3 regions of the Janthinobacterium sp. PLB04 genome follow, and region 1 is predicted to be linked to each of the others. Evidence: predicted binding sites of a transcription regulator. Region 1 holds the regulator's gene; each other region holds the start of a gene.
The links. Region 1 encodes LexA, which represses DNA repair genes until DNA is damaged. Its sites were predicted from a motif close to ACTGTATNNNNATACAGT; they were not measured.
Positions count from the first base shown of each region.

Region 1 (6,274 bases):
CGCTGGCTATCCTGGAAGGCAAGCCGCAAGAGAAAGCACAAGACAAGGCGCACGACGCCGGCAGCGGCAAGTTCGTGGTCCAGGTGGCGGCCTTGGCGACGCAGGACAAGGTCGACGAATTGCAGGACAAGCTGCGCGAAGCGGGCATCAAGTCGTATACGCAGAAAGTCTCCAGCCCGGCGGGCGAGCGCATCCGCGTGCGCGTGGGCCCGTTCGGCAGCCGCGAAGACGCCGAAAAGACCCGCGCCAAGCTGCAAAAGCTGGGCCTGGGCGGCAGCCTGGTACCGGCGTGATGTTGCAAGGCTGAGCGCGCGTGACGATATTCGATTACCTGGTGCTGTTCGTGCTGGTGACGTCCGTGCTGATCAGCATGATGCGCGGCCTGGTCAAGGAAATACTGTCATTGGTCAGCTGGATCGTGGCTTTCGTCATTGCCAACGCCTATGGCGCCACGCTGGCGAAATTCCTGCCGGAAGCCGTGCCGGGCGAAGCTGTCCGTTTGTTGCTGGCTTTCGTGGTGCTGTTCATCGGCGTACGCATTCTGATGGGATTGCTGTCCATGACGGTCGACGCGCTCGTCAAGGTAACGGGCCTGAGCCTGGCCGACCGCACCCTGGGCAGCCTGTTCGGCGTGGCGCGGGGCCTTGTGATCGTGCTGACCGCCGTCATCTTGTGTGGCATGACTTCCATACCGCAGCAGCCATTCTGGAAAAATGCGCAGCTCAGCCCGCTCGCGGAGCAGGGCGCGCGCGCCATCAAGCCTTATCTGCCTGCCGCTTACGCGCAGCATGTGAAATTTTGAATTTTTTTTAAAATCAGTAGCACAGTTTAGGAGCACACCATGTGTGGCATCGTCGGCGTCGTTTCCCATCAACCTGTCAATCAATTGCTCTATGATGCATTGTTGCTCCTGCAACATCGCGGTCAGGACGCGGCAGGGATTGCGACCAATCACAGCAGTATGTTTTCCATGCACAAAGCCAATGGCCTCGTGCGTGACGTCTTCCGTACGCGCAACATGCGTTCGCTGCAAGGCACGACGGGCATCGGCCATTGCCGCTACCCGACCGCCGGTTCGTCGAGCGAAGAGGAAGCACAACCGTTCTATGTGAATGCGCCGTTCGGCATCACCCTGGCGCACAATGGCAACCTGACCAACTGGGAACAGTTGAAACTGGAAATGTTCAAGAATGACCGCCGCCACATCAATACCGATTCCGATTCGGAAGTGCTGCTCAACGTGCTGGCGCATGAAATCCAGGAAGCGACGACGGGCCTGAACCTGGACCCGGAAGCCATCTTCAAGGCTGTTACCGTGCTGAACCGCCGCGTCAAGGGTGGTTACGCCGCCGTGGCGCAGATCGCCGGCGTGGGCTTGCTGGCCTTCCGCGATCCGCACGGCATCCGCCCGCTGTGCCTGGGCATCAATGAAACGGAGCAAGGTCCGGAATACCTGATCGCTTCCGAATCCGTGGCCCTGGAAGGCATGGGCTTCCGCTTCGTGCGCGACATCGGTCCCGGCGAAGCCGTCTTCATCGATGCTGACAAGCAATTGCACAGCGCCCAATGCGCCGATAATGCCAGCCTGAACCCGTGCGTGTTCGAATTCGTCTACCTGGCCCGTCCCGACTCCGTCATCGACGGTGCCTCCGTGTACGCCACGCGCCTGAAAATGGGCGAGTACCTGGCCGAGAAGATCCGCGCCGAATTGCCAGGCGTGCATATCGACGTGGTCATGCCGATTCCCGATTCCTCGCGTCCGGCCGCCATCCAGCTGGCCATGGCGCTGAACATCGAGTACCGCGAAGGCTTCATCAAGAATCGCTACATCGGCCGCACCTTCATCATGCCGGGCCAGGCGGCGCGCAAAAAATCCGTGCGCCAGAAGCTCAACGCAATCCCGTCCGAATTCAAGGACAAGGTCGTGCTGCTGGTCGACGATTCCATCGTGCGCGGCACCACCAGCCGTGAAATCGTGCAGATGGCGCGCGAAGCGGGCGCGACGAAAGTTATCTTCGCCTCGGCTGCGCCGCCGGTGATCTACCCGAACGTGTACGGCATCGACATGCCGACGCGCGACGAACTGATCGCCTATGGCCGCACGACGGAAGAAGTGTGCCGCGAAATCACGGCCGACTACCTCGTGTACCAGGATATCGGCGCGCTCAAGCAGGCCATCGCCGATGTCAACCCGGCCCTGACCAACTTCGAAGCGTCGTGCTTCGATGGCGTGTACGTGACGGGCGACGTGTCGCAGGAATACCTGGACCGCCTGGAATATGCGCGCCACCATCCGAAGGCGGCAGCGCCCGAAGATACGCCGCGTTCCCAGCTGAACCTGAACCTGGCGACAACAGAAGCGTAATTATCTTGCCCGGCTAGCGCCGGGCTTTTTTTGCTCCGCGATCATGAACGATAAAAAAAACTACGGCTTTACCACCACCATCCTGCATAACGACCGCCGCAAGGGCATCGAGCACGGTTCCCTGCACAAGCCCGTGCATACTTCCGTTGCCTTCGGCTACGGCGATGCGCGCCAGCTCGCTTCCGTATTCCAGGGCAAGGAGCCCGGCTTCCGCTACGGCCGCCAGGGCAATCCGACCGTCTCCGCGCTGGAAGACAAGGTCAACAAGATGGAAGACGGCGTCGCCACGCTGTGCTTCGCCACCGGCATGGGCGCCATCGGCGCCGTGGTGCAGGCGCTCTTGCGCGCTGGCGACCATGTCGTGTCGTCGGCCTTTTTGTTTGGCAACACCAACAGCCTGTGGCAAACGGTGACGGGGCAGGGCGTCGCCGTGTCGTTCGTCGACGCCACGGACGTGGCCAACGTGGCCGCCGCCATCACGCCGCAAACGCGCATCGTGTTTGTCGAAACCATCGCCAATCCGCGCACGCAAATCGCCGACCTGGCGAAGATCGGCGCGTTGTGCAAGGAGCGCGGCATTTTGTACATCGTCGACAACACGATGACGACGCCTTACCTGTTCCGCCCGAAAGCCGTGGGCGCGGGCCTGGTGGTCAATGCGCTGACAAAATCCATCGGCGGCCACGGCAATGCCCTGGGCGGCAGTTTGACGGACACGGGCGTGTTCGACTGGACGCAGTATCCGAACATTTTCGACAATTACAAGAAGGCGGCGCCGGCGCAGTGGGGCATCGCGCAAATCCGCGCCAAGGCCTTGCGCGATTTCGGCGCCTCCCTGGGGCCGGAGGCGGCGCACCATATCGCCGTCGGCGCGGAAACCATGGCCTTGCGCATGGACCGCACCTGCTCGAACGCCCTGGCGCTGGCCACCATGCTGGCCGCCGACCCGCGGGTAGCGGCCGTGCATTACCCGGGCTTGGCCGCGCATCCGCAGCACGCGCTGGCGACGGATTTGTTCCGCAGCTATGGCTCGCTGTTCAGCTTTGAGCTGAAGGATGGCATCGATTGCTTCGATTTCCTCAATCGTCTCAATCTTGCCATTCCAGCGAGCAATCTCGGCGACACGCGCACCCTGGTCATTCCCGTCGCCCACACGATCTTTTACGAGATGGGCGCTGAGCGTCGCGCCAGCATGGGCATCGCCGAATCCCTGATCCGCGTGTCCGTCGGTATCGAGGATGAGGCGGACTTGCTCGAGGATTTCCGTAGCGCCCTGGACGCATAAAACGCCTGGGCAATAAAAAAAGGGCCGCAACAGTCATGCTGTTGCGGCCCTTTTTACATGCGGAGGTTCAATGCCAGCTGCGCATCAAGCCTACCGCCAAACCTTCCAGGGCGAATTCATCTTCCGGCGATACGGTGATGACCTTGAAGTCGGGGTTTTCCGGCAGCAATTCGATGACGGAACCCGTTTTCTTGTAGCGCTTGACGGTGACTTCGTCGCCGATGCGGGCGACGACGATCTGGCCATTCTTGGCGCTATCGACCTTCTTGACGGCCAGTAAATCGCCATCCATGATGCCGGCGTCGCGCATGGACCAGCCGCGCACCTTCAGCAGGAAGTCGGGCTTGGCAGAAAACAGGGCGGGGTCCACGTTGTAGCTCGCTTCCAGGTTTTCCTGTGCCAGGATGGGCGAGCCTGCCGCCACCCGGCCGATCAGGGGCAGCGACATCAGCAGCGCTGCCGGCACTTTCGATGGCAGGGCTTCAGCGGCCGCGCCGATCAGGCGGATACCACGCGAGGTGCCGGGAGAAATCTCGATCGCGCCCTTGCGGGCCAGGGCCTGCAAATGCTCTTCGGCCGCGTTGGCCGATTTGAAACCCAGTTCATTGGCGATTTCGGCACGGGTGGGAGGAAAGCCCGTGTTTTCAATCGCATCCTTGATCAGGTTCAGGATTTGTTCTTGTCGTGCTGTCAGCTTGATCATGAGCGGTGGGTGCATACTAAAATGCTGTCTATATGAACAGTCTGTATTTTTGTACAGTATCGCCCACTATGCAAGGGGATTTCCGTGTTTTAGGCGAATTTCGCAATAAATACTTGTCCAGGGGCGGAAAGCACGGTGGCGCGCGGGCTTTTCGGGGGCTGGTGGAAGGAATGATTGAAACGTTTGCAAAAGGCGGTTATAATCTTCGGCTGACCTTCCCACACCCGTCTTGACGCCGGGGTGGGCGATTATCAATCCGACCTGAAGGAGTTTGCATGCGTCATTATGAAATAGTCTTTATCGTCCATCCGGACCAAAGCGAGCAAGTGCCCGCGATGATCGAACGCTACAAAGCCAGCGTAACCACCCGCGGCGGTTCGGTTCACCGCGTGGAAGATTGGGGCCGCCGTCAAATGGCTTACTCGATCCAAAAGCTGCCTAAAGCACACTACATCTGCCTGAACATCGAATGCGACAACGAGACCCTGGTCGAGTTGGAAACAGCATTCAAATTCAATGATGCCGTGTTGCGTCACCTGACCGTTAAAATGAAGAAAGCTGAAACAGCTCCTTCGCCGATGATGAAATCGGTACAACGCGAAGACGCGGCCAAAAGCCACCGCACCGAAGCACCAGCAGCCGCTCCAGCCGCAGCAGCAGCTTAATTCTTGACCAGGATCGTGCGCTGAACCAGCTACAAGTAACCGCCATCATTGCCGAGCGCGAAATATTGCGCTATACCCCGGCAGGGCTGCCGATTGTGAATGCAGTATTGCAACACAGTTCGCAGCAGATGGAAGCAGGGATTGCCCGTTTGACCGAGTTTGATGTTGCCGCGCTAGCCGCTGGCGAAATTTCAGGCAGGTTCAGTCAGGCAAGCTTGGGCGGGGTATATCAGTTCACGGGTTTCCTGGCCAGGAAGAGCCGCAACAGCAAGAGTTTGGTGTTTCACATCATTGATTTTAGTGCAGTCAATTCTGACTAGCGCATTTTAGATACAGGAGCCTGACATGGCATTCGGTAAAAAGTTCGACAAAAATAAGCTCAAGCTTAAAGAAAAACGCAAACAGCAAAACCCGTTGTTCAAACGCAAGAAGTTCTGCCGCTTCACCGCAGCTCACGTTGAGCAAGTCGACTACAAAGACGTCGACACGCTGAAAGACTTCGTCCAAGAAAACGGCAAGATCATGCCAGCACGCCTGACCGGTACCAAAGCGCACTACCAGCGCCAAGTTGACACCGCAATCAAGCGCGCTCGCTTCCTCGCGCTGCTGCCATACACCGATCTGCACCACGCTTAATCGGTCAGATATTCCTGGAGAAGAACTATGCAAATCATTCTGTTAGAAAAAGTTGTTAACGTCGGTAACCTCGGCGAAGTCGTCAAAGTCAAAGACGGTTACGCACGTAACTTCCTGATCCCGCAACGCCTGGCACGTCGTGCTACGGCAACCGCTGTGGCTGAATTCGAAGTCAAGCGCGCCGAACTGGAAAAAGCTGCTGCCGCCAAACTGGCCGCATCGCAAGCCCAGGGCGAAAAACTGAGCGGCCTGACCGTTCAAGTTGCTCAAAAAGCTGGTGTTGATGGCCGTCTGTTCGGTTCCGTCACCAACTTCGACATCGCTGAAGCGCTGACCAAGCAAGGTTTTGCTGTTGAAAAAGCACAAATCCGCATGCCTACCGGCCCGCTGAAGATCGTTGGCGAGCACAACGTTTCGGTTGCTCTGCACACCGACGTGGTCGTGGAAGTTGTTATCGCTGTCGTACCAGACGCGAACGCGTAATCGTCTGCGGGCCTGGCCCGCAAGCGTTGCCGCACTATGAAAAGCCGGGTTCGCCCGGCTTTTTTGTGGCCTTTTTTTCGCTCAATTTCAGCCCTTTATTTTTGCCAGCACGCCGAAGCGGGTATAATTCGCGCCAT
Region 1 is NZ_CP088968.1:5,109,715-5,115,988, reverse strand. It holds gene LSO07_RS22600 (SPOR domain-containing protein) at 1-293, shown strand, start outside; gene LSO07_RS22595 (CvpA family protein) at 314-802, shown strand; gene purF (amidophosphoribosyltransferase) at 842-2,365, shown strand; gene LSO07_RS22585 (cystathionine gamma-synthase family protein) at 2,409-3,650, shown strand; gene lexA (transcriptional repressor LexA) at 3,718-4,353, opposite strand; gene rpsF (30S ribosomal protein S6) at 4,629-5,018, shown strand; gene priB (primosomal replication protein N) at 5,039-5,338, shown strand; gene rpsR (30S ribosomal protein S18) at 5,364-5,654, shown strand; gene rplI (50S ribosomal protein L9) at 5,682-6,137, shown strand; gene LSO07_RS22555 (replicative DNA helicase) at 6,273-6,274, shown strand, end outside.

Region 2 (6,274 bases), 1.0 Mb from region 1:
CGAACCTGGATTGTCGCGCCGGATGAACAGCACCGCCTCGGCGCCCCCATGCTGCTCGCGCATGGCAGAGTACAGCAGCGCCAGCAAACCCTGCCCCCGCTCCGAATCCGCAATGCAGACGGGGCCGTACACATAGGCGTTGCCACTGCCCGCATACGCGGCCAGCATGGCCAATACCACGGGCGCCTGCGCAGCGGCTGGCGCCGCGCTGAACAACACGCCAACGACAGGTCCGTCCGCTACGCGCCGCGCCACGATGACGGGCGACGCGCCATCCGCCATGCTGGCCACCTTGTCGCGTGAAAACTCGCCCGTCAGACTGCCGCCCTGCGAGGGGGAATTGGCTTGCAGCAAGACTGTGATGGAGTCGATGTCGGCGGCCTGGGCCGTGCTGACAAGATAAGGGTGGCTGGAATGGCGCAATCTGGACTCCTGGGACGATGTTGCGGGAGCGTAGCATGAAAGCGCTAGCGCCCATGCCAGTAACGCGGCCGGCTGGCCCGATACAAGGTCACGCCGATACCATCGCCAAACGCCAGCACCACCGCTCCTTCCACATCCGTGCGCAGCCGCGCAATCCCCATGTCCCCATAGCGCGCATACACTTGCGCCTTCGGATGCTTATAACGGTTCCTGTGTCCCACCTGGAAAATCGCCAGGGTCGGATGGACGGCGTTCAAGAACGCCTGTGTCGACGAGGTGCCGCTGCCGTGATGGGGCGCCAGCAATACGTCGGCGGCCAGGTCGCCCTCCGCCGAGCGCGCCAGCAATTGCACCTCTTGCGCCGCCTCGATGTCGCCGGCCAGCAGGATCGAGTGATTGCCTGCCGTGATTTTCACGGTGCAGCTGCGGGCGTTCGGCGTCAAGCCGATGTCCGTATGGCTGGCCGGCAGCGGGTGCAGCATGGCGAAGTGCACACCTTTCCAACAACCGCGAATAGACAGGGCATGGACACAGCAGTTTTCCCTTTAAATACAAGGGGCTTAGCTCATCTTGGAGTGTCCATGGCCATCGGTTAAAAATACTTGAATAATCTCAGGATATGTCCATGGTTAGAAACTGGAACTTTGCCTGTTTTGTTTAGTCTTGGCAGCTTACTGGCAATCGCAAGCCGAGATTAGCTGAAAACCGCTTGGAGAACTTAACGCAATTATCGACGGCGCGTGTAAAGACATGGCAACGATGCCGCGTGACCGGAAAAATCTAAAGGACAGTACAAGGCTCGAGAATGACCTCAACACCGCCGTGCGAAAGGTGCTTGGCGCTTTTTTAGTAGTGGTCAAGTGTGACGTAGGTGACCAGTCGCTCGGTGGAGCAACTTTAAATGGCAATCCCGGCGAGCGGGATGCCGTTATGGGCGGGGATGAGCGCACGGTGAATGCAGATTCTGGGCGTTGATTGCGGCGAGCCCTGGTGGCGGGCAATTCGTCGAATGGCTAGCTGAGCAAGCAATTGGCGATTTCAGAGAGGCGTTAAGAGATTGAGGAGCGGCTCGAGGGGAGGTCAAAGGACGAATCCCCTAGGAGCGAGCGGTAAATTATCAAGGAAGTTGTATTATGAACCCCGCGGTCTGGCCCTTAAAAAATCCTTGTGAAGCTGGCAAATGCTTCTTTTTAAGGTCATACCTCAGGAGTTTTCGAGTTAACGAAAATAGTCCGGCATGTAGAAAAAACATGTCTTTCGGATGCGTAATCTGAATAACTACCTGCGGACCAAAACTGGCCAGGCGAGTCCTTAGCTCGTCACCCCACATCTGCAATCTTCCATCGCGAACCAATAACGGAGATTCGATGCGTATGGTCTTGCAACGGAGTTCCAGACCGAGTTGCACTGCCTTAGCAGAGACCTCACAGAGCTCCGTCCTGCTGGGAAATCTCTTCCACATGTGCAGGGCTAACACATCCGTCTTGACGTCTACAGCTATCCAAATACCACCACCTGGCACGGGGAAATATTGAATTGTTGCCGCAAACACAAAAAAGGCGAGCGCAGCCGAGATAACTGAACCGGTACCTAAAATGTTGGGGGAGTAATTATGAGTCCTGGACAACCATAACCAGGGGCCAACAAATATTAAAAGGTGCAGTATCAACGTCAGAAAAAATCCGCAATTGTAAACTCCCTTAAATACCTTCAAATGCTGCTTACTTGACATCCATTTTTGACAATAAATCAGACAATTCTCCTTACCGCAAACCGAGTCCAGAACGGTCGCGCAGTGTTCAACTCCGCTGCACATCACGCCAAAATAGCACTTCATCATTTCGGCGTCAGTGGCCGAGGCTCTCTTGCAAGTACTCAGTACTAATACCAACCCGCTTTACTTTTTTGGAGCGGAATTGTCGTAGGGCATCCTATCTTCGACGGGATGCAACACATCAATCATAACGGGAATATAGTTGCCTTAAATCACTATATTGTACTGTTAATTCGAATTTCTATAGTTGTAGACCACGTAGCTTCGGCCACTCCAAACTCAACAAACCTGCCGATTCCAATGAGCCAGTCCGTACTGGAAAATGGCGCTTCATCACCACAAGACAATTCCACCTAGATAATGTTGCTTTTTATACAATAAAATCAAGAGTGTTTTTTTTCATCTCCTGAATTATACTGTATGCATGTACAGTATTTTTGCAAAAACTCTGCCAACCCTAACCACGTGACCAAATTCAATGCTGTGCCCACCCCTCATCCAAAGCGAGTCAACTCGCGCTCTTCTACAACTGCCCCTGCAGGATGTTTGGCGTGCGAGCGAACTTGCATTGTCTAGGTCTACGACCTGCACGACCGGCCATGCGGTTTTGGATGCGGAGCTGCCAAACGGTGGATGGCCTAGGTCCGCTTTGGTGGAGGTACTGCTTCAACAGGCGGGTATCGGCGAGATGCAGTTGCTCAAACCTGCTCTCGCCAAGTTGGCAACTACGCAACGCATCGCATTGATTCAGCCGCCATATCTACCGCATGCCATGACATGCAAATCCTGGGGGCTTGTTGACCGCAATCTGCTTTGGCTTCGGCCGAGCAGGTCGGCCGATGCGCTCTGGTCAGCGGAACAAATTTTGAAAAACGGCTCGTGCGGGGCCGTCGTGCTTTGGCAGTCGAACGTCCGCGCAGAGTCCTTAAGGCGGTTGAACCTGGCAGCCCAAAGCACAGACACCTGGCTGTGGCTGATGCGGCCGCTTTCCAGCAGTGTCGACTCGTCGCCATCACCGCTTCGAATCGGGCTTCGGCCGGCTCTAGGCGGTGTGTCGGTGGACATTATCAAACGTCGGGGGCCTCATTGTGACAACCCCTTTTTTATACCGCTTGCGGACATGCCCGCTGGTCGTCAGCATCTGGATGTAGACCATGAAATTACTGTTAAGCGTGTACCTTCCACTACTGCCATTAGAAACGCTGCGGCCATCTTGGTCTGAGCCAGGTCCGTATGCAGTAATGCATCAGGAGCAGGTCACGGCGATATCACCCGGTGCCGCGGACAGCGGCGTACGCTTGGGGATGCGCATTGGGGGCGTGTCGGCCATCGCACCTGATACGGTGACACTTGAGCGCAGTCTTGAGAAGGAGGCCTTGGCGCTGGACGCCATCGCCATGGCTCTGTTGCAGTACACCCCCGAGGTGACGCTTCAAGACGACTTCTCTATCCTGATGGATGTGAGCGCCAGCCTGCGTTTGTTCAAAGGGTCACATGCCATCTGCGGGGCCATAGCCCGCAGTATTGCTGCGCTGGGTTTCACCGCGCGCCTTGGGGCGGCGCCTACCGCGCAAGGGGCGTGGCTGCTTGCGCGGAGTTTTCGCCGCAAAGGTACCGTGTTCCGCCGGCGCGCGCTGACTATGAAATCGTTGGAACGCTTGCTCGACAGACTGCCGTGCGGATTGCTACCCGCCGCCGCGGCATACGACGAATGGCTGGCCGGCATCGGAGCCAAGAACCTCGGCGCATTGCAACGTCTGCCACGCACAGGTCTACTTCGACGCACTAGCAAGGACCTGCTTGCGGACCTCGACCGCGCCTATGGCCAGGCGCCGGAGATGTTCGAGTGGATTAAAGTCCCGTTGACGTTCTCAGAACGAGTTGAGACCTTCGACCGTATCGAACATGCTGATGCACTGCTGCATGGCGCGACGCGACTTATCCTCCAACTCGTGGGTTGGCTGACGTCACTCCAACAGGCGGTTCGTGTTTTCACCGTCGTTTTGGAGCATGAGCGCGGACGTGCGGCAATGCCTCCGACTGAACTGGAAATCGCGCTTGCGGAGCCAGCTTGGCACGAGGCCCACTTGGTGCGATTACTCAAGGAGCGCCTTAGCAAGGTTGAGCTCATCGCGCCGGTTATCGCATTGCGGCTCGACGCCAAAAAAATCGAACCAATGCTTCCTCCTAACGAGTCCCTGTTCCCAGAGCCAGGTGGGTCGCCACAGGACTTCCATCGGCTGCTGGAGCTGCTTACGGCACGCCTCGGGGCCGAGAACGTGCTGACCCCGGCGGCAATGCAGGATTACCGGCCCGAGGTCTGCAACGAATGGGTGCCACTTACGGAAAAGTATCGCAAATTGGATGGCGATGAAGTCCTGGAAGGACGCCCGTTTTGGCTCCTGCCAAAACCGATTCCACTGTTGATGCGGGGCGAGCGGCCGTTCTACGGGAGCCCGTTGAAAATTATTCAAGGTCCGGAACGTCTCGAGGCCGGATGGTGGAACGACCAAACGGCGGCACGCGACTATTTCATTGCGCAGGGCACCGACGCGTCCTGCTACTGGGTCTATCTCGAACGGACGAAAGAAGCCCGCTGGTATCTGCACGGCCTGTACGCCTGAGCCATGAGCGCATCCTACGTCCCATCGCCGGGTCCAGTACTGCCAGACTATGCCGAGCTTCAGGTTTTCAGCCACTACACGTTCCTGCGGGGAGCGTCGGCTCCCGAGCAGCTGGTCGCGCGCGCCGCAAAGCTCGGGTACGCCGCCGTTGCGATTACAGACGAATGCACATTGGCCGGCGTCGTTAAGGCCCACATCGCCGCCAAGGAGCTCGGAATCCACCTTGTCATCGGCAGCCAGATGACTGTGACACCGGAGGATGGCAGTCCGCCCTTCGTTCTCATCATCTTGGCGACGAATAAAAATGGATACGGGAATCTCAGCGAACTGATTACCGTCGCGCGGACCCGTACTGAAAAAGGTTCCTACCTAGTCCTGCCCCGCGACATTGCCATGCCGGTTGGCGACCTGGTTCATCTTCGATGTCTGCCGGATTGCCAGTTCATTCTTGCTCCAAAATATAACGCAAGCTACGAAGAAATCGAACGGCAGGCCGCGTGGTTAATCCAGTGCGTTCCCGGTCGCGCCCGCATCGCGCTCACCTTGCACCACCGCGCCCAGGACGAAAAGCATCGGCAACTGGTGTTCGGTATATCCGAGGAATTCGGGATGCCCGTCGTAGCAACCGGTGACGTCTGCATGCACGTTCGTTCATACAAGCCGCTTCAGGACACGATGACCGCCATCCGCCATGGCGTTCCGGTCGCGCAATGCGGGTACCGGCTGGCCCCAAACGCCGAGCAACATCTGCGTTCCCGAGTACGCCTGGGTAACCTCTACTCGCGGGAAGCGCTTGATGAATCGGTCCGGGTCGCGCAGCTTTGTGAATTCTCACTCGATGAGCTGCGATATGAGTATCCGCAAGAATTGGTTCCCGACGGCGAGACGGCGACGTCGTACCTGCGCAAAGAGGCATACATTGGCGCGCACTGGCGTTTTCCGGCAGGCGTCCCTGAGAACGTTCAGGCGCTATTGGAGCGCGAACTAGGCATCATCGCCGAACTCCAGTACGAATCGTATTTTCTAACGGTATTCGATATCGTGCGGTTTGCCAGGTCGCAGCACATTCTCTGCCAGGGCCGTGGCTCGGCCGCAAACTCGGCTGTATGCTATTGCCTGGGCGTCACGGAAGTGGACCCGTCGCGCGGCACGCTATTGTTCGAACGGTTCATCTCAAAGGAGAGAAACGAGCCGCCGGACATCGACATTGATTTCGAGCACCAGCGGCGTGAAGAGGTCATTCAGTACATTTACAAGAAATACGGTCGGATGCGGGCCGCCCTTACCGCCGTAGTCATTTCGTATCGACCGCGCAGCGTGCTACGCGATGTCGGAAAGGCCTTGGGCGTTGACCTCTCGGTCGTCGATAAGGTCGCGAAGGCCTCACACGGTTGGGGTGGGAAATCGGACCTTCAAGAGCGCCTGGTCTCATGCGGCTTCGACCCAAACTCAC
Region 2 is NZ_CP088968.1:4,064,542-4,070,815, forward strand. It holds gene LSO07_RS17970 (GNAT family N-acetyltransferase) at 1-423, opposite strand, end outside; gene LSO07_RS17975 (ComEC/Rec2 family competence protein) at 468-917, opposite strand; gene imuA (translesion DNA synthesis-associated protein ImuA) at 2,676-3,419, shown strand; gene LSO07_RS17985 (Y-family DNA polymerase) at 3,352-4,821, shown strand; gene LSO07_RS17990 (error-prone DNA polymerase) at 4,825-6,274, shown strand, end outside.
Region 2: a site for LexA is predicted at 2,613-2,630, ahead of imuA (translesion DNA synthesis-associated protein ImuA). Genes of this name have one in related genera too.

Region 3 (6,274 bases), 790 kb from region 1:
CGCCAGTTTGTCTTCGCTGATCTCCCAGCTGTATTCCTTGTCCTGGTAGCGCGTGGCCATGCGCACGGATGGCTGGTCCGACAGCAGGCGCTTGACGCGCTCGGCCTCATCGCGCAGCAGCTGCTGCTGGCGCGGGTCGAACAGGCGGCTGCCGGCCGCATCGCGCAAGCCGCTGCCTTCCAAAAAGGCGTCGACCAGCACGGTGACGAAGTCTTCACCGCCCAGAAAATTGTCGCCGGCCGAGGCGCGCACTTCCATCACGCCTTCGAACAGCTCCAGGATCGACACGTCGAAGGTGCCGCCACCCAGGTCGAAGACGAGGAATTTGCTTTCCTGTTCCTTGTCGCGGATGCCGTAGGCCAGCGCGGCGGCCGTCGGCTCGTTCAGCAGGCGTTCCACGCGCAAGCCCGCCAGCTGGCCGGCGATGCGCGTGGCTTTGCGCTGCGCATCGCTGAAATACGCGGGCACGGTGATGATGGCTTCCTCGACCTTGTGCCCCAAAAAGGCTTCGGCATCTTCCTTCAGCGCGCGCAGCACCATCGACGACAGCTCTTCCGGACGGAATTGCTGCGTGCCGAGGGTGATCTTCTTTTCACTGCCCATGTAGCGCTTGAAGACGGCCGCCGTCAGTTGCGGGTGCGTCTGCAGGCGCTCGCGCGCGGCGCGGCCCACCAGCACGGTGCCGTCGTCGTCGATGCTGACGCACGACGGCGTCAGGTGTTCACCGAGCGCATTCGGGATGATGGAAGCCTTGCCGTCGCGCCAGATGGCGACCAGGCTGTTGGTGGTGCCCAGGTCGATACCGATGATCATCAGATATCCGCCTCCGCCTCATTGCCGTGTTCTTCGATCCAGGCGCGGCGTCCGGCCGCTTCGCCTTTGCCCATCAACATATTGAAGCGGGAGGCCGAAGTCATGTGGTCGACTTCACCGAGCGTGACGGGCAGCAAACGGCGCGTGTCCGGGTTCATCGTCGTTTCCCACAGCTGCTCGGCATTCATCTCGCCCAGGCCCTTGAAGCGCGAGATCGACCAGGCGCCCTGTTTCACGCCTTCCTTGCGCAGCTTGTCCTCGATGGCGAGCAGTTCGCCGTCGTCGAGCGCATAGATTTTCTGCATCGGCTTCTTGCCGCGCGCCGGCGCATCCACGCGGTACAAAGGCGGGCGGGCGATGCAGATGTGTCCCTTGTTGATCAGGGCCGGGAAGTGCTTGAAGAACAGCGTCAGCAGCAGTACCTGGATGTGCGAGCCGTCCACGTCCGCGTCGGACAGGATGCAGATCTTGCCGTAGCGCAGGCCGGACAGGTCGGGCGTATCGCCCACGCTGTGCGGATCGACGCCGATGGCGACGGCAATGTCGTGGATCTCGTTATTCGCGAACAGGCGGTCGCGGTCCGTTTCCCACGAGTTCAAGACCTTGCCGCGCAGGGGCAGGATCGCCTGGAATTCCTTGTCGCGCCCCATCTTGGCCGAACCGCCCGCCGAGTCGCCCTCGACGAGGAACAGTTCATTGCGCGCGATGTCCGACGATTCGCAGTCGGTCAGCTTGCCGGGAAGGACGGCCACGCCCGAGGATTTTTTCTTTTCCACTTTTTGCAGCGAGCGCTGGCGCGACTGCGCCTGCTTGATCACGAGATCGGCCAGCTTCTTGCCGTAGTCGACATGCTGGTTCAGCCACAGTTCCAGCGGCGGCTTGGTGAAGGTCGAGACGAGGCGCACGGCGTCGCGCGAGTTCAGGCGTTCCTTGATCTGGCCCTGGAATTGCGGGTCCAGCACCTTGGCCGACAGCACGAAGGAAGCGCGCGCGAACACGTCTTCCGGTAGCAGCTTCACGCCTTTCGGCAGCAGCGAGTGCATTTCGACGAAGTTCTTCACGGCGCCGAACAGGCCGTCGCGCAAGCCCGATTCGTGCGTGCCGCCATTCGAGGTGGGGATCAGGTTGACATACGATTCGCGCACGATGGCGCCTTCTTCCGTCCACGCCACCACCCAGGCCGCGCCTTCGCCTTCGGCAAAGCCTTCCGAGTCCGGGCCCGCGTATTGCGCGCCTTCGAACAGGGGAATTAGGGTTTCGCCATTCGATACCTGCGCCAGCGTTTCGGTCAGGTAGCCGCGCAAGCCTTCCGCGTACTGCCAGGTTTGCGTGTCGCCCGTCTTCGCGTTGGTGAGCGTCACGGTGACGCCCGGCAGCAGCACGGCTTTCGAGCGCAGCAGGCGTTGCAGCTCCGTTTGCGAGATGTTGGGCGAATCAAAATATTTTGCGTCGGGCCAGGCCGTGACGCGCGTGCCCGACTTCTTGCCATCGCGCGGGGCGGGGCGGGAATTCAAGGGCTCGATCACGTCGCCATTCGCAAACACCATGTGGTGCAAGCCGTTGCCGTCGCTTTCCTTGCGCCAGACGGTGATTTCCAGGCGCGTCGACAACGCATTGGTGACGGACACGCCGACGCCGTGCAAGCCGCCCGAGAACGCATAGGCGCCGCCCGAACCCTTGTCGAACTTGCCGCCCGCGTGCAGCCGTGTAAACACGATTTCCACCGTCGGCACGCCTTCTTCCGGGTGCAGGCCGACGGGAATGCCGCGGCCATTGTCTTCGACGGTAATGCTGCCATCCGTGTTTTGCGTGACGGCGATATGCGTGCAATGACCGCCCAGCGCCTCGTCGGAGGCATTGTCGATCACTTCCTGAATGATGTGCAGCGGATTTTCAGTGCGGGTGTACATCCCCGGGCGCTGCTTGACGGGTTCCAGTCCTTTCAGGACACGGATGGATGATTCGCTGTAGTCGGATGCTGGTTTTTTAGTGGCCATACGTGTTCAAGCTAAGTAAAGACAGTGGTTGGAACGCCAGGCCAGGGCACTGCTGGCGCAATGACAGCGGCGGCGATAACTGTATGAATATACAGTATATCCCGTCCAGCGTCACTGGGGGAGGGCAGTGCGGCAGGCTTGGCGTCCTTGTGCGGACGCTCGCGCATTCTATCTTGATCGGCGGGCAATAGCGCTACTCCAAGGCAACAACAGTGCGCCGCGCGCGTGGTTTTGCGCCAATTGTGCTGGATTTTATGCGGTAAAGCCGCCGTTTTTACATCTTGTTTACAGCTGCCTCCCCAGTCTTTACGAATTTTTTAGACCCTTTTGGCTAATCTGCTCACTATCAAAACAAACCTGAATGAGGGTGGGAATGGATCTCGTGTATCTCGGCTTGATTGCCGTGTTTTTCGTCGTGGCGGCCGGCTTTGCCGTCGCCTGCGACAAATTAGGGAGCGTCAAATGAACGCGTTTTATGTGCTGGGCGCCGTCGTCTCGGCTGGCCTGCTCGTGTATTTGCTGGTGGCGCTGCTGAAGGCGGAGGAACTGTGATGACGACGCAATCGATACTGTTACTGGTGGCTTTCCTGGCCGTGCTGCTGGCCGCCGGCTATCCGCTGGGCCTGTACATGGCCAGGGTGGCCGGCGATGGCCCCGTGCGCGGCCTGGGCTGGCTGCAAAAGCTGGAAAACCTGCTGTACCGCTGGTCCGGCCTTCCCGCCGACAAGGCCATGGGCTGGAAAAGCTATGCCATCGCCCTGATCGTCTTCAATACCGTGGGCGCCGTCTTCGTCTACGGCCTGCAGCGCCTGCAGGGCTTCCTGCCACTCAATCCCCAGGGACTGGGCGCCGTCAGCCCCGATTCCTCGTTCAATACCACCGTCAGCTTCGTCGCCAATACCAACTGGCAGGGTTACGGCGGCGAACAGACGATGAGCTATCTGACGCAGATGCTGGGCCTGGCCTGCCAGAACTTCTTTTCGGCGGCCACCGGCATCGCCGTGATCTTCGCGCTGGTACGCGGTTTCGCCTCGCGCTCGGGCAAGTCGATCGGCAATTTCTGGGTCGACCTGGTGCGCTCGACCCTGTACATCCTGCTGCCGTTGTCCCTGGCCCTGTCCGTCGTCTTCATGGGCGAAGGCATGATCCAGAATTTTTCCGCCTACAAGGAAGTGACCCTGCTCGACCACGTGGCGTATGAAACGCCGAAAGTGACGGCCGACGGCCAGCCCGTGCTGGATGCGGCCGGCAAGCCCGTGATGGAAGCGCAAGTGGCGACGACGCAGACGATCGCCATGGGCCCTGTCGCGTCGCAGGAGTCGATCAAGCTGCTGGGCACGAATGGCGGCGGCTTCTTCAACGCCAATTCCTCGCATCCGTATGAAAACCCCACCGTGCTGTCGAACTTCCTGCAGATGCTGGCCATCTTCATCATCCCCGCCGGCCTGTGCTTCACGTTCGGCCGCATGGTGGGCGACCTGCGCCAGGGCTGGGCCGTGCTGGCCGCCATGACCCTGATCTTTGTCGTCATGACGGCTGGCGTGATGAGCGCCGAGCAGCAGGCCAATCCCGCCCTGCAAGCCCTGGGCGTGGACCAGCAGGCCAGCAGCCTGCAATCGGGCGGCAATATGGAAGGCAAGGAAACGCGCTTCGGCATCAGCTCCTCGACCCTGTTCGCGGCGGTGACGACGGCCGCATCGTGCGGCGCTGTCAATTCCATGCACGATTCCTACATGCCCCTGGGCGGCATGGTGCCGCTGCTGCTGATGCAGTTCGGCGAAGTGATTTTCGGCGGCGTGGGCACGGGCCTGTACGGCATGCTGATGTTCGCCATCCTGGCCGTCTTCATCGCCGGCCTGATGATAGGCCGCACGCCCGAATATCTGGGCAAGAAAATCCAGGCCTATGAAATGAAGATGGTCTCGCTGGCCATCCTGGTCACGCCAGCCCTGGTCTTGACGGGCACGGCGATCGCCGCGATGGTCGAACCGGGCACGGTTGGCGTGGCCAATCCGGGCGCGCATGGCTTCTCGGAGATCCTCTACGCCTTCACGTCGGCGGCCAACAACAACGGCAGCGCGTTTGCCGGCCTGTCCGCCAACACGCCGTTCTACAACGTGATGCTGGCGATCGCCATGTGGTTCGGCCGCTTCGGCGTGATCGTGCCCGTGCTGGCGGTGGCCGGTTCGCTGGCGGCCAAGCAGCGCCTGTCGGCCAATGCCGGCACCATGCCCACGCACGGCCCCATGTTCATCGGCCTGCTGATCGGCGTTGTCGTGCTCGTCGGCGTTTTGAATTACGTTCCCGCGCTGGCCCTGGGCCCGATCGTCGAACACCTGCAACTTTTCATCAAATAAGAGGCTACCATGTCACGCACAAGCCTGACCTTGTTCGATTCCGCACTGATCGGCCCCGCCGTCGTCGATGCGTTCAAAAAACTCGACCCCCGCACGCAGTGGCGCAGCCCCGTGATGTTCGTCGTCTACGTGGGCAGCATCATCACGACCTTGCTGGCCATCCAGGCCCTGAATGGCCAGGGCGAAGCGCCATTCGGCTTCATCGTCGCCGTCGCCGTGTGGCTGTGGTTTACCGTGCTGTTCGCGAACTTTGCCGAGGCGCTGGCCGAAGGCCGCAGCAAGGCGCAAGCGGCCTCGCTGCGCGCCCTCAAGCAAACGGTGATGGCAAAGAAAATGCAGACGCCGAAATACGGCACTTCCTGGCTGCCCACGCCGGCCACCGACCTGCGCAAGGGCATGACGGTGCTGGTGGAAGCAGGTGACGTGATTCCCGCCGACGGCGAAGTGACGGCCGGCGTGGCCTCCGTCGACGAGAGCGCCATCACGGGCGAATCGGCGCCCGTCATCCGTGAGTCGGGCGGCGACTTTTCCGCCGTCACGGGCGGCACCCGCGTGCTGTCGGACTGGCTGCTGGTGCGCGTTTCCGTCAACCCTGGCGAAGCCTTCATCGACCGCATGATCGCCATGGTCGAAGGCGCCAAGCGCCAGAAGACGCCGAATGAAATCGCCCTGACGATCCTGCTCGTCGCCCTGTCGATCGTGTTCCTGATCGTCACCGTGACCCTGCTGCCGTATTCGCTGTTTTCCGTGGCGGCGGCCGGCAGTGGCACGCCGGTGACCATCACCGTGCTGATCGCACTGCTCGTGTGCCTGATTCCGACCACCATCGGCGGCCTGTTGTCCGCCATCGGCGTGGCCGGCATGAGCCGCATGATGCAGGCCAATGTGATCGCCACGTCGGGCCGCGCCGTGGAAGCGGCCGGCGACGTGGACGTGCTGCTGCTCGACAAAACGGGCACCATTACCTTGGGCAACCGCCAGGCTTCCAGCTTCGTGCCGGCGCCCGGCGTGACGGAGCAGCAACTGGCCGATGCGGCGCAACTGGCCTCCCTGGCCGATGAAACGCCGGAAGGGCGAAGCATCGTCGTGCTGGCCAAGCAGAAGTTC
Region 3 is NZ_CP088968.1:5,902,783-5,909,056, reverse strand. It holds gene LSO07_RS26130 (molecular chaperone HscC) at 1-813, opposite strand, end outside; gene LSO07_RS26125 (DNA topoisomerase IV subunit B) at 813-2,810, opposite strand; gene kdpF (K(+)-transporting ATPase subunit F) at 3,273-3,362, shown strand; gene kdpA (potassium-transporting ATPase subunit KdpA) at 3,362-5,167, shown strand; gene kdpB (potassium-transporting ATPase subunit KdpB) at 5,177-6,274, shown strand, end outside.
Region 3: a site for LexA is predicted at 2,889-2,906, ahead of LSO07_RS26125 (DNA topoisomerase IV subunit B). Genes of this name have one in related genera too.